One region of the Bacillus sp. C28GYM-DRY-1 genome, then DNA from elsewhere that is predicted to be linked to it. Evidence: riboswitches for the same ligand, from Rfam matches in the RefSeq annotation. Region 1 holds a riboswitch; the other holds the start of a gene.
What was found. A riboswitch is a leader RNA that binds a small molecule or an ion and turns the genes downstream of it on or off. The one in region 1 is predicted to bind thiamine pyrophosphate.
Positions count from the first base shown of each region.

Region 1 (5,444 bases):
TATCGGCAATATATTCACGATTTTTAACTACATCTGCATCTTTGTCATGAACGTGCAATCCTGTATTTAACGATTCAAAAGGCTTTTGGCTGACACCGCCGTTTTTCGTAGTAAATCCGGCAATGACTTCTCTGTTGTTTTGATTCGTTTGTGTCCAGTCTTGTATCATGAGTGTCGAGGGTGTGGTAAGACTGAATGGGTGATATGTATTCATGATGATCCAACCTTTCGACAAACATTTAAAAAAGCGGAATTTCCCACTTATTTTACCACATCTTTCTGCATTCGTTGAGCGCCGATTTGCATAATTTCTAAATGAAATGTGCCGGAAGAATCCAGACTTCCGGCATTTGCCAATCCGCTGCAGACGAGCAAGTTATGCATGCGGTTCATTTAATCGGACTAAGATTACATCTTCCCCGATTTTTACTATATTTCGCCATGGAATGACCAATTCCTCTTCTTTTCCAAAAAACCCAAGCACTTTTCCATTTCCACCTAGTATGATCGCCTGAATTTTGCCAGTGGTTACATTGATATCTATATCACCAATGCTCCCCAGCTTTTTTCCGTTTGAGACATTGACGACATCCTTCACTTGAAATTCTGAAATGCTGATCATTCCATCACGTCCTTTTTCCGTCCTTTTTTCAAGTATATGAACGGGCAGGCTGAACCTTGTCAGCAAGAAGAAATTTTCATGGTCACTGTTCTTTTTTTCGGCTGCACCAGCTGATGATAAAATTGAGCATAATTTTCGTATAATCGACCAGTTGCTCAATCGATACCTCCTCGTTCACGGAGTGTGCATTATGCAGATCTCCAGGTCCGTAAATCACGCTTGGAATGCCTGCATTATACAGCCATCCTCCGTCTGTAACGGATTGAGAAACGTCAATAACCGGACGCTCCCGTTTCACTTTCTCATGAGACGCTGTAAGCGCTGATACGCCTGGATGGCCAGGGTCAACTTCCAGTGCCGGAAAAATTTCTCCCCTGTCTTCAATCATAGATGAGCCTCCCCACTTGAAGACAGGGCGGTTTTCCCTAAGCCAAATATCACTGTCACTCAGTCGGTTAATATAATCTTCTATTTCCGCTGCCACTTGTTCATGAGTTTCATTAGGGTAAAAATGGACTGTGATCCACAGCCTGCACTCATCCGCTATAAAAGCCGCATGTCTGCCGCCTTCTATGACAGCCGGATTAATCGTATTTGTGCCTGGTTTAAAACCGGGATAACTTTTCATGATAGACCAGTGGCGCTCCAGTTCCCCGAGTCCCGCAATGATTTTTGCCATTTTTTCAATTGCGCTTGCTCCGAATGTTCCTCCGCCTGCGTGAATCATATTCCGCCTCGTCCCATCATGAAACGTTTGACTGCTTTTGATTTCAATCCAGCCTGTAATAACACCGCCTTGACCTTGAATATGCATATCGCTCGTATCCGCGACAACTGCAAAATCAGCATGATAGCCCCTCTTGCAGCATTCAAGCGTCCCGGCTTCTCCGACTTCCTCCCCGATTACCGATTGCAGAATCAAATCACCAGGAAGTTCAATGTCGGCTTCACGAATCAATTTTACCGCAAACAGCACACATGCCATTCCGCCTTTCATATCAGAAGCGCCTCGTCCAATTAAGAGGCCGTTTTTTTCAATTGGATGAAACGGATCATGCTCCCACTCCTCATCCTCTTTCACCTCTGCCACATCTACATGGCCATTGATGATCAAGCTATAATGACCTGCTGAATCTGTTCCCTTTAGTAACCCTACAACATTGGGATCTCCTGGGTACACGTCCCATTTATCAATTGAGAATCCCATTTCATTTAAAAACCCAGCAATCCAAGACTGAATGCCGTCGGTATTTCTTGCAGGCGGAGCAGGAGTTTTATAGGAAATCAGCGTTTTTGCTAGCTGAATAAGCTCCTCCTTTTGATCTTCCACCTTTGTTAACAGAGACTCTATTTGTTGATTCAATGCGATCCGCTCCTATTCTTTAAAATCAAAGAAGCCGTTTCAAATGTTATGAAACGGCTTAATAAAAACAAACAGAGTCCTATGTACTCCGTTTTTTCACCGCTTCCCTCCGCTGGCATGATCCAGATCAGGTCAAAAGGGTTAAGACAAATGTCTCTCTCAGCTTCGCAAAGCACCCCTAGGATGATCGATATGTGTTTGTCAGGCATTCGTTATTGGCTCAGCTCTTGTTAAAAACGGCCGATCCTGATTCCATAATACATGGATTGGCGTATCAAAAAAAGCGGAAAGGATTTGATCAGTAAGCATTTCCTTTATTTCTCCCGATTTAAAGACCTCTCCCTGTTTTAACAAAAGGGCTTTGTCAAAGACCGGCAAAATTTCTTCCGCATGATGAGTCACGTAAAGGATCGATGGCGCATTTTCTTTATTGGCAATGTATGTAATCGTGTCTAACAGCTTTTCCCGGGCAATAAAATCCAGCCCTGTGACCGGTTCGTCCAGTATCAGCAGCTCCGGATCGGCCATAAGCGCTCTTGCAATCAAGGCTCTTTGTTTTTCTCCTTGAGAAAGGGTTTCATAGCGGCGGTCGGCATATTCAATTGCTCCCAAGTCATCTAACAAACCAATGGCTTTTTCCCTGATTTCTGCACTGGGTGTTTCATATAATCCAATTGAAGCGTAAGCTCCGCTCAAAGCAATTTCAAATGCTGAATCTGCCGGATAAAATTTTTGCTGAAGAGTCGCTGAGACGAGGCCAATTTTCCGTCTAAGTTTCTCTCCAAGCTCCGTTTTACCAAATTGATGGCCAAGCACCTGCATCTCGCCCGATGTTGGAAAATAATATGAGCAAAGCATATTTAACAAGGCTGTCTTCCCGGCTCCATTCAGTCCGTAAAGCACCCAATTTTCTTTTTCTTCCACCTTCCAATGAATATCTCTCAGTATCCATTTTCCATTCCGCTTTAATGAGACATTGTCAAGTTGCAAAATCATTGTGGTCCTCCTCTTCACTACCCTTTATAATTATTTAAATTTTCATAAAACTTTGTACGAACTAGGATACCTTATTTTTCCCAAAACGTAAACCGCCTGCAACCAATAGAAAAGCCTTTAAAACACAATCGTTTTAAAGGCTTTCTATTTCATTATTGATGAATATTTTTATTCATTTGTTTGATAGCCGCTTTTTCAAGTCTGGACACCTGCGCTTGAGAAATACCGATTTCCTCGGCTACTTCCATTTGAGTTTTCCCTTGGAAGAATCGCTTTCTCAAAATCATTTTTTCCCTATCATTCAGCCTTCTCATGCCCTCTTTTAAAGCCAGCTCTTCAATCCATTGTGAATCTTTATTGCGCTCATCACTGATTTGATCCATCACAAAGATCGGGTCTCCGCCGTCGTTATAGATCGGCTCAAATAGTGAAACCGGATCCTGGATGGCATCCAGCGCAAATACGATTTCCTCATGCGGTACTTCAAGAACTTTTGCAATGTCTTCTGCAGTCGGCTCCTTGCTTGTCTCACTGATTAACCGCTCTCTTACTTGAAGTGCCTTATAAGCGATATCCCGGAGTGATCTTGAGACACGGATCGGGTTATTATCGCGTAAATACCTGCGGATCTCTCCGATAATCATAGGTACAGCGTATGTTGAAAACTTAACATTGTGGCTTAGGTCAAAATTATCAATGGATTTCATTAGTCCGATGCAGCCGACCTGAAATAAGTCATCAACATACTCTCCTCTGTTATTAAATCTTTGAATGACACTTAAGACAAGACGTAAGTTCCCGTTTACAAGCTTTTCTCTTGCTGAATCATCGCCTTCATCCTGCAGCTGCCTAAACAGCTTTCTCATTTCTTCATTCTTGAGTACTGGTAATTTGGAGGTATCCACCCCGCAGATTTCGACTTTATTTCTCGACACTTTTTTCCCTCCCTACAGGAGCTGCTGTACAACGTTAAGTATCTCCTCGGGTGGGAAAAATATGCACTGCACTCAGACCGAAAAATAGTCATTATTGGGAAATCCTTGTAGAATCAAGGGATTACCCGCAAAAAATTTTTACACCATTTTGTTGAATTCTTTTCGCAATCTTTTAATGATTCGTTTCTCAAGACGAGAAATATAGGACTGGGAAATCCCCATCATATCCGCTACATCCTTTTGGGTCTTTTCCTCCTCGCCGACAAGACCAAAACGGAGTTCCATGATTTGTTTTTCCCTCTCATTGAGCTGTTCAAGCGCTTTTTTCAAAAGCTTTTTATCTACGTTAGCCTCTATGTCTTTTGTGATGATGTCATCGTCAGTGCCAAGCACATCAGAAAGCAAAAGCTCATTGCCGTCCCAATCAATATTTAGCGGCTCATCAAAGGAAACCTCTGAACGGATTTTGTTGTTTCTCCTTAAATACATCAGGATTTCGTTTTCTATACAGCGGGAGGCATAGGTCGCCAGCTTGATTTTCTTTTCTGGATTGAACGTATTCACAGCTTTGATTAATCCGATGGTACCGATGCTGATTAAATCCTCTATATTAATTCCCGTATTTTCAAATTTACGGGCGATATAGACGACGAGGCGCAAATTACGTTCAATCAAAATGGCGCGTGCCGCCTGATCGCCGTTTGGGAGCTTCATTAACAGAACCTGCTCCTCATCTTTAGATAATGGAGGCGGCAGGGCTTCACTCCCACCTATGTAATAGACTTCATCACTTTTCAGCCCAAGTTTCATCAGCAGCTTATACCAGAGGTGCGTCAATCGCAATTTCAGTTTTTTCATCTTCCTCTCCCTTCTAAATGTCACGTCGTTTGAGTATGATAAGTAACGGACATTTGAGAACATTATGAAACGTGTTTGATGGCCTTGCCCGAAAGCATTTTCGGATGAATAATTGCGTCAAACTCTCCATCTGCCGATAGCTGTGTTGTGCTGATGCCGATTAAGCATTTATCTGCAGAAACCATATCTTCTTTTGTTATAATCGTTACGTGATCCGGTTTAACGCATAGTAAAAATTGATTTTGCTGACCTACTCCCCTGTATGGAATCAGCCTCAGTTTATCTAAAAAGCGAAATGAATCATCGAGTTGTTGGATGGCTTCCAATGGATCTGTGTTTCGAATAATTGTCGTTTCGGCTGCTCCGAAAATCGGTTCCAGTTTATCAATGTGAATAATCATGACCGGCGTTTTAGTAAGCGGATCGTACAGCTGATTACCGGAATCAATCAGCCCTCTGACATGAAGCGTTTGGCCGCCCAAATCAGCCTGTACGCTGACGCGTTCCTCATATTGAATGTTTTTTGTTTCAACATCTTCAATTCTTCTCTTAGAAAAAAACCATAATGCTGGAAAGCCAGCAACAATAAACAACCAGCTGATCGGATCTCCAAACCCAGTTTGATTGGTAATCATGACACCGTTTTGAACAACAGAATTTGACTGCAGCA
Region 1 is NZ_JAUMKF010000001.1:64,267-69,710, reverse strand. It holds gene pgeF (peptidoglycan editing factor PgeF) at 1-214, opposite strand, end outside; gene Q3W56_RS00340 (YlmC/YmxH family sporulation protein) at 377-622, opposite strand; gene Q3W56_RS00335 (acetylornithine deacetylase) at 705-1,985, opposite strand; TPP riboswitch at 2,073-2,175, opposite strand; gene Q3W56_RS00330 (ABC transporter ATP-binding protein) at 2,187-2,981, opposite strand; gene sigG (RNA polymerase sporulation sigma factor SigG) at 3,134-3,916, opposite strand; gene sigE (RNA polymerase sporulation sigma factor SigE) at 4,055-4,774, opposite strand; gene spoIIGA (sigma-E processing peptidase SpoIIGA) at 4,837-5,444, opposite strand, start outside.

Region 2 (5,444 bases), on a different contig from region 1:
TGATTTTGAATGCTGCGAAAGAAATAAGCATATTCTTTCCGAAGCTCAGAAATCGTCATTTTGTTCATGACTTCTTTATTATAAACTCCAATTTGCCAGAGCTTTTCAGAATAATGGCTTCGTTCTTTTTCTAAAGCAGATTTCAATAAATTACTCATAGCGTCCTCCTTCATTTTGAGGTATCCTATATACAAGATACTCTTTTTAAATGAACGTGGTATGAATCTAATGTAAAGAATTTATGTCTACGAAGATTTTCGGTATAATCCGTTTTGAACCGATCTTAATAATTGAAAAGCATGTTCTCCGGCAAGCTGCATAAACGTCTCCAACATTTCATCACGCTTGATATCCAACTCTATAATTTCTTTTGCCAGCGAGACCGCTTTTTCTTCTTCCTCCATGATTATCCTTCCTCCTCAGTTATTCGTTACATATAAGATAAAACGTGATTGTGTGTTACGCATTATTCTTGTTAATTTTTCTTCCGTGTTTTTTCAAAAATCTTCTATTTGATGTTAGAAAATATGACAAGCGTCAGGTTTTTTCGCTTTGCTTTTTATATACTATTATCAAAAGACATCCAGGGGTGGAAAAATGGCCACAGAAGATCATTCTTATAAAGACAAAAAAGTGATTTCAATCGGGATTGTGAGTGAATTGACAGGATTGTCCGTAAGACAGATCAGGTATTATGAGGAACGAAAGCTCATTTATCCGCAGCGTTCATCAAGGGGAACGAGAAAATATTCTTTTGCTGATGTGGAACGGCTGATGGATATTGCCAATAAGCGTGAAGACGGCGTACAGACGGCAGAGATTTTAAAGGATATGCGCAAAAAAGAGCAAATGTTAAAAAACGATCCGCAAGTGCGGAAAAAAATGCTGGAGGGGCAGCTTAATGCTCACTTTCGGTACAAAAACCGTTAAATGAAAAAGTCCGACTCGCTATTGAGACGGACTTTTATTATTTTATAATGAGTGTATGAATGCAGTGGCAATGCCAAAGTAAATTATTAAAGACAAAATATCGCATAACGTTGTAATCAGCGGTCCAGAAGCGATCGCCGGGTCTACTTTTAGCTTATGCAAAATAATAGGGATAATTGTACCTGACATCGTGCCGATAATTAAAGTGAAGAACAGTGAAGAAGCGACAACAAATCCCAGCACCGCGTCCCCCTGCCATAAAATAGAAATGATTGCAATTAGCACTGAACAAACCGCTCCGATATAAATACTTGTTCTGAATTCCCGGAAAATCAGGCGCATAATCGTTTTTTTGTTCAATTCTTCTTTAGACAACCCTCGGATGACAACCGCAAGAGATTGTGTTCCTGTATTTCCTGTCATCCCTGTCACCATCGGCATGAAAAACGCCAGCGCAACAACCTGCTGCAGCGCATCTTCAAAATTACTGATAATGCTCCCAGAAATCAGTCCGATAAACAAGAGTAAAATCAGCCATGGCAGGCGCCGATACGCCGCCACGTATGCCTTTGTGTCAAAGGTGATGTCTTTACCTGAAGCGGCAAATTTTTCGTAGTCCTCATCAGCTTCCCGAATGACGACGTCGATAATATCATCGACCGTTACAATACCGACAAGCACGTTGTTTTCTTCCACAACCGGGATGGCCAAGAAATCGTAACGTTCAATCAGGCGGGCAACCTCCTCCTGATCCTGAAGAGCGTCTGCTGATATGACGCGGGTAAACATTAGATCCTGCACCTTTTCTTCAGGCTCGCCCAGTATTAAATCTCGGTAGGAAAGTACGCCAACCAGCTGTTTGCTTTCATTGATGACGTATAAGTAGTTGATCGATTCAGCTATTTCAGCAAAGCTTTTCAATTTGACGACCGCGTCTTTTACCGAATAATGCTGAGGAATCCATACATACCGGTTTGTCATCATGCGCCCCGCTGTGTCAGCCGGATAATTCATCAAGAGCTGTACAGCTTTTGACTCTGACGCTTCCATGCTGGACAAAAGCTGTTCCTTCAGTTCCTCATTCATTTCTTCTAGCAATTGAGCGAGATCATCGTTGTCCATTTTGTTCATCGCAAGTGTTGCTTTTGTTTTTCCAACTTTATTTAAGACGGCAAGCTGGTATTCGCGTTCCAGCTCCCCAATCATATCAGTGATATCATCTACAGTTAAATATGATAAATAGCGGGCGCGGTGTTTTTCTGGCATTTCCTTAAAAATAAATGCCATATCATAGGGCTGAAGCTCATCAATAACGCTTCTGAAATCCTTAATTTTCCCGTCTCGCAATAAAATAATAATGCGTAAAATGAGTTCGTCATAGGTCATGTTTTGAATCATCGGGACTCGTACCTCCTCTACGGAGACGTGCCGGCCTCGCCTGAAGGTGCGGCAGATCGTCTCCTCATCGTGTAATCAATTGTCTTGCTGTCATAGTATATGGGTACCTCTTCAGATTGACTCGAATGGGGAGAATCCATACTCCGCACCTCCTTTAATCAGTTTCGTTTTCAAGGCATAAAAAAAGCCTTCGGGATTGAAGGAGAAAGAAGCACGGCAAAAAAGCGTGCGAGCGCCTTCAGTCGTAGAGCTTTAGCACTGTATGGCATAGGATTTAATCATCCAGCTGCGTTAAAAATCACCTTATGTCGATGATTTCTGTTGACCCATTGGCGTCTTTGGACATTTTTGGGCAGCAGCGTATCTCCATACAGGAGCCTCACCTAACGAAGTTCTTAATTGAATTGACACACTGAGATTACAGAAAAAAACAAGCTGTGTCAACAAAAAAAAGTAATTAATGTGTTTTGTTTTCATCACATTTACGGAACAAAACAAGGGCCTAAGCCCTTATTCTGTTGTTTGCGTCTCATCATCTTCAGAGAGCAAATGATATGTTTCATGAAGAAATAAAGCGTACTCTCCTTCCTTCGTCGGATGAGGGACGTATTCAGCCTGATTGATGTATTGCTCCTCTTTCTTTTCCATGCGTTTTTCGCCTCCTTTTCTACTTAGATTGTCCAAAAGAAGGCTTTCTTATCATGAAAAACCCCCGCTGCTAACGGGGGTTCCAGATTGTAGACAAAGTCCTAAAACGCTTTTTTGTTTTAGGATTTTGTCATCTTTTCAGCATGATTGAAAACCCTTGAAGTCTAGGAAGGACGAGCATTGGAGCGAATTATGATTCGTGAGCACCAACGCGCAGGACTGACAACGAATGCGACGGTTTGCGGACACGCTGAATGATTAGTCTTCTATATCCTGCTTAACGATCCGTCCATCCTTTGCGGAAATGTCAAATTCCGTCTCAATGCCTTGTTTCGTTTGGATCTCAATTTCGTAGATGTAAGCGCTGTCGGTCTGGCGTTTTTTTCCTCACCTTCCACAATTAATAGGTTCCCTTTTTTTCCAAATCCGACCATCCTCTCCTGTCCCTATATGAAAAAAATGATTTCATTGTTTACAAAATGATTGTTATCATCTATTATGATGTCAAAATAAAAAATTGTATATGGAAAGCACTAGGGGTGCTGTTTTTGGCTGAGATAAAGCGTGCAAACACGCGCTTTGATCCCTTATGACCCGATCTGGATAATACCAGCGTGGGGAAGTGCAGGTTGACCGAATGGTGTATTTTTTTGTGCGCTTAATCGATCTATGACTGCATATTCCCTTAGAATATGCAGTTTTTTATTTTACTAAAAAACAGGAGGTCGGAGAAATGGATCATATTTGTGGTACAAGCAGAATCGCCGGTTTTCGGTTCTCTTTATACCCGATGACGGATGATTTTATCAGTGTGATCAAGTCAGCGCTGAAAAAAACTGACACATCTAAGGTTTGGACGAAAACAGATCATATCAGCACGGCCTTGCGCGGATCGATTGATCATGTATTCGATGCTGCCAAAGCCATTTACCTTTATGCGGCGAACAGCGAAAAACACATCGTCATGAATGGCACGTTTTCCATCGGATGCCCGGGCGATACACAGGGAGATACATATCTTTCCGCAAGCAATAAGCGTGTCAATGAAGATGCCGTCCGAAGCCTAAACGCAGAAGCCCCTTGCCAATTTGCGCTTTATCCGATGAATGAGCCGGATTATATGGGCCTTATCATGGAAGCTCTCGATATTGCTAAAGCAGAAGGCACCTTCGTACAAGGCATCCATTATGCGAGTGAGCTTGACGGGGATGCGCATGACGTGTTCAGAACACTGGAGGCCGTTTTCCGCATGGCTGAACAGCAAACAAAACACGTAACCATGACTGTGAATCTCTCGGCTAACAGTCCATCAAGAAAAAAACAGAAAGCAGGGATAAAATGAAAAGCTGGAAAGTAAAAGAAATTGTCATTATGTCCGTTATCAGTATCGTTTTTGCCGTTGTTTATTTATTATTCACGCATTTCGGAAACGTACTTGCAGGTATGTTTGGGCCAATCGCCTATGAACCGATTTACGGCATTTGGTTTATCGTTTCTGTCATCGCCGCGTACATTATTCGAAAACCAGGTGCGGCGCTTGTTTCTGAAATCATTGCCGCTCTCGTTGAGTGCCTGCTGGGAAATCCGTCTGGCCCGATGGTCATCGTCATCGGCATTGTTCAAGGCCTCGGGGCTGAGGCTGTATTTCTCGCGACGCGCTGGAAGGTATACTCTCTTCCTGTCCTTCTGCTGGCAGGAATGGGATCTTCAGTAGCCAGCTTTTTCTATGATCTCTTTGTTTCTGGCTATGGTGCCTATTCACCAGGTTATCTTCTTATTATGCTTGTGATCCGTCTGATTTCCGGCGCGTTGCTTGCCGGGCTGCTCGGAAAAGCAATCAGTGACTCTCTTGCTTATACGGGTGTGTTAAACGGAATGGCACTCGGAAAGGAACTGAAAAAGAAACGGAAGCGGGCATCAGAACATGCAAGCCTTTAATGAGCTCCTGACGGTTGACCAGCTCAGCTTCTCTTATGAAGAAGACGAGAAACCGGTGTTTCAAAACATTTCGTTTACGCTGCAAAAAGGGGAATGCGCTTTACTGCTAGGGCCGAGCGGGTGCGGAAAAAGCTCCCTCGCCCTTTGTTTAAACGGTCTTTACCCGGAGGCTTGCGACGGCATACAGTCCGGTCATGTATTTTTATTTCAAAAGCCGGTCACTGGCGCTGAAACCTCCGAAACGATTGCTCAGCATGCCGGGGTGGTCTTTCAGGACCCGGATCAGCAGTTTTGCATGCTGACGGTTGAGGACGAAATTGCTTTTGGGCTGGAAAATTTGCAGGTTCCGAGAGAAGAGATGACGGAGAAAATTGATGCCGTATTAGAAAAATTGCGTATCAGCCATTTAAAAGAAAAAACAATATCAGCACTGTCAGGAGGACAAAAGCAGAAAGTGGCTCTTGCCTGTATTTTGGCGATGGAGCCTGAGCTTATTATGTTAGATGAGCCAACTTCTTTGTTAGATCCCT
Region 2 is NZ_JAUMKF010000003.1:313,766-319,209, reverse strand. It holds gene Q3W56_RS05540 (hypothetical protein) at 1-158, opposite strand, end outside; gene Q3W56_RS05535 (hypothetical protein) at 246-404, opposite strand; gene Q3W56_RS05530 (MerR family transcriptional regulator) at 598-930, shown strand; gene mgtE (magnesium transporter) at 973-2,328, opposite strand; gene Q3W56_RS05520 (hypothetical protein) at 2,346-2,468, opposite strand; M-box (ykoK) riboswitch at 2,559-2,726, opposite strand; gene Q3W56_RS05515 (transcriptional regulator SplA domain-containing protein) at 2,839-2,976, opposite strand; partial or broken gene Q3W56_RS05510 (PepSY domain-containing protein) at 3,235-3,345, opposite strand; TPP riboswitch at 3,502-3,614, shown strand; gene Q3W56_RS05505 (YkoF family thiamine-binding protein) at 3,710-4,318, shown strand; gene Q3W56_RS05500 (ECF transporter S component) at 4,315-4,914, shown strand; gene Q3W56_RS05495 (ABC transporter ATP-binding protein) at 4,901-5,444, shown strand, end outside.
Region 2: linked by a shared signal. The riboswitch ahead of Q3W56_RS05505 (YkoF family thiamine-binding protein) and the one ahead of Q3W56_RS00335 (acetylornithine deacetylase) in region 1 are both predicted to bind thiamine pyrophosphate.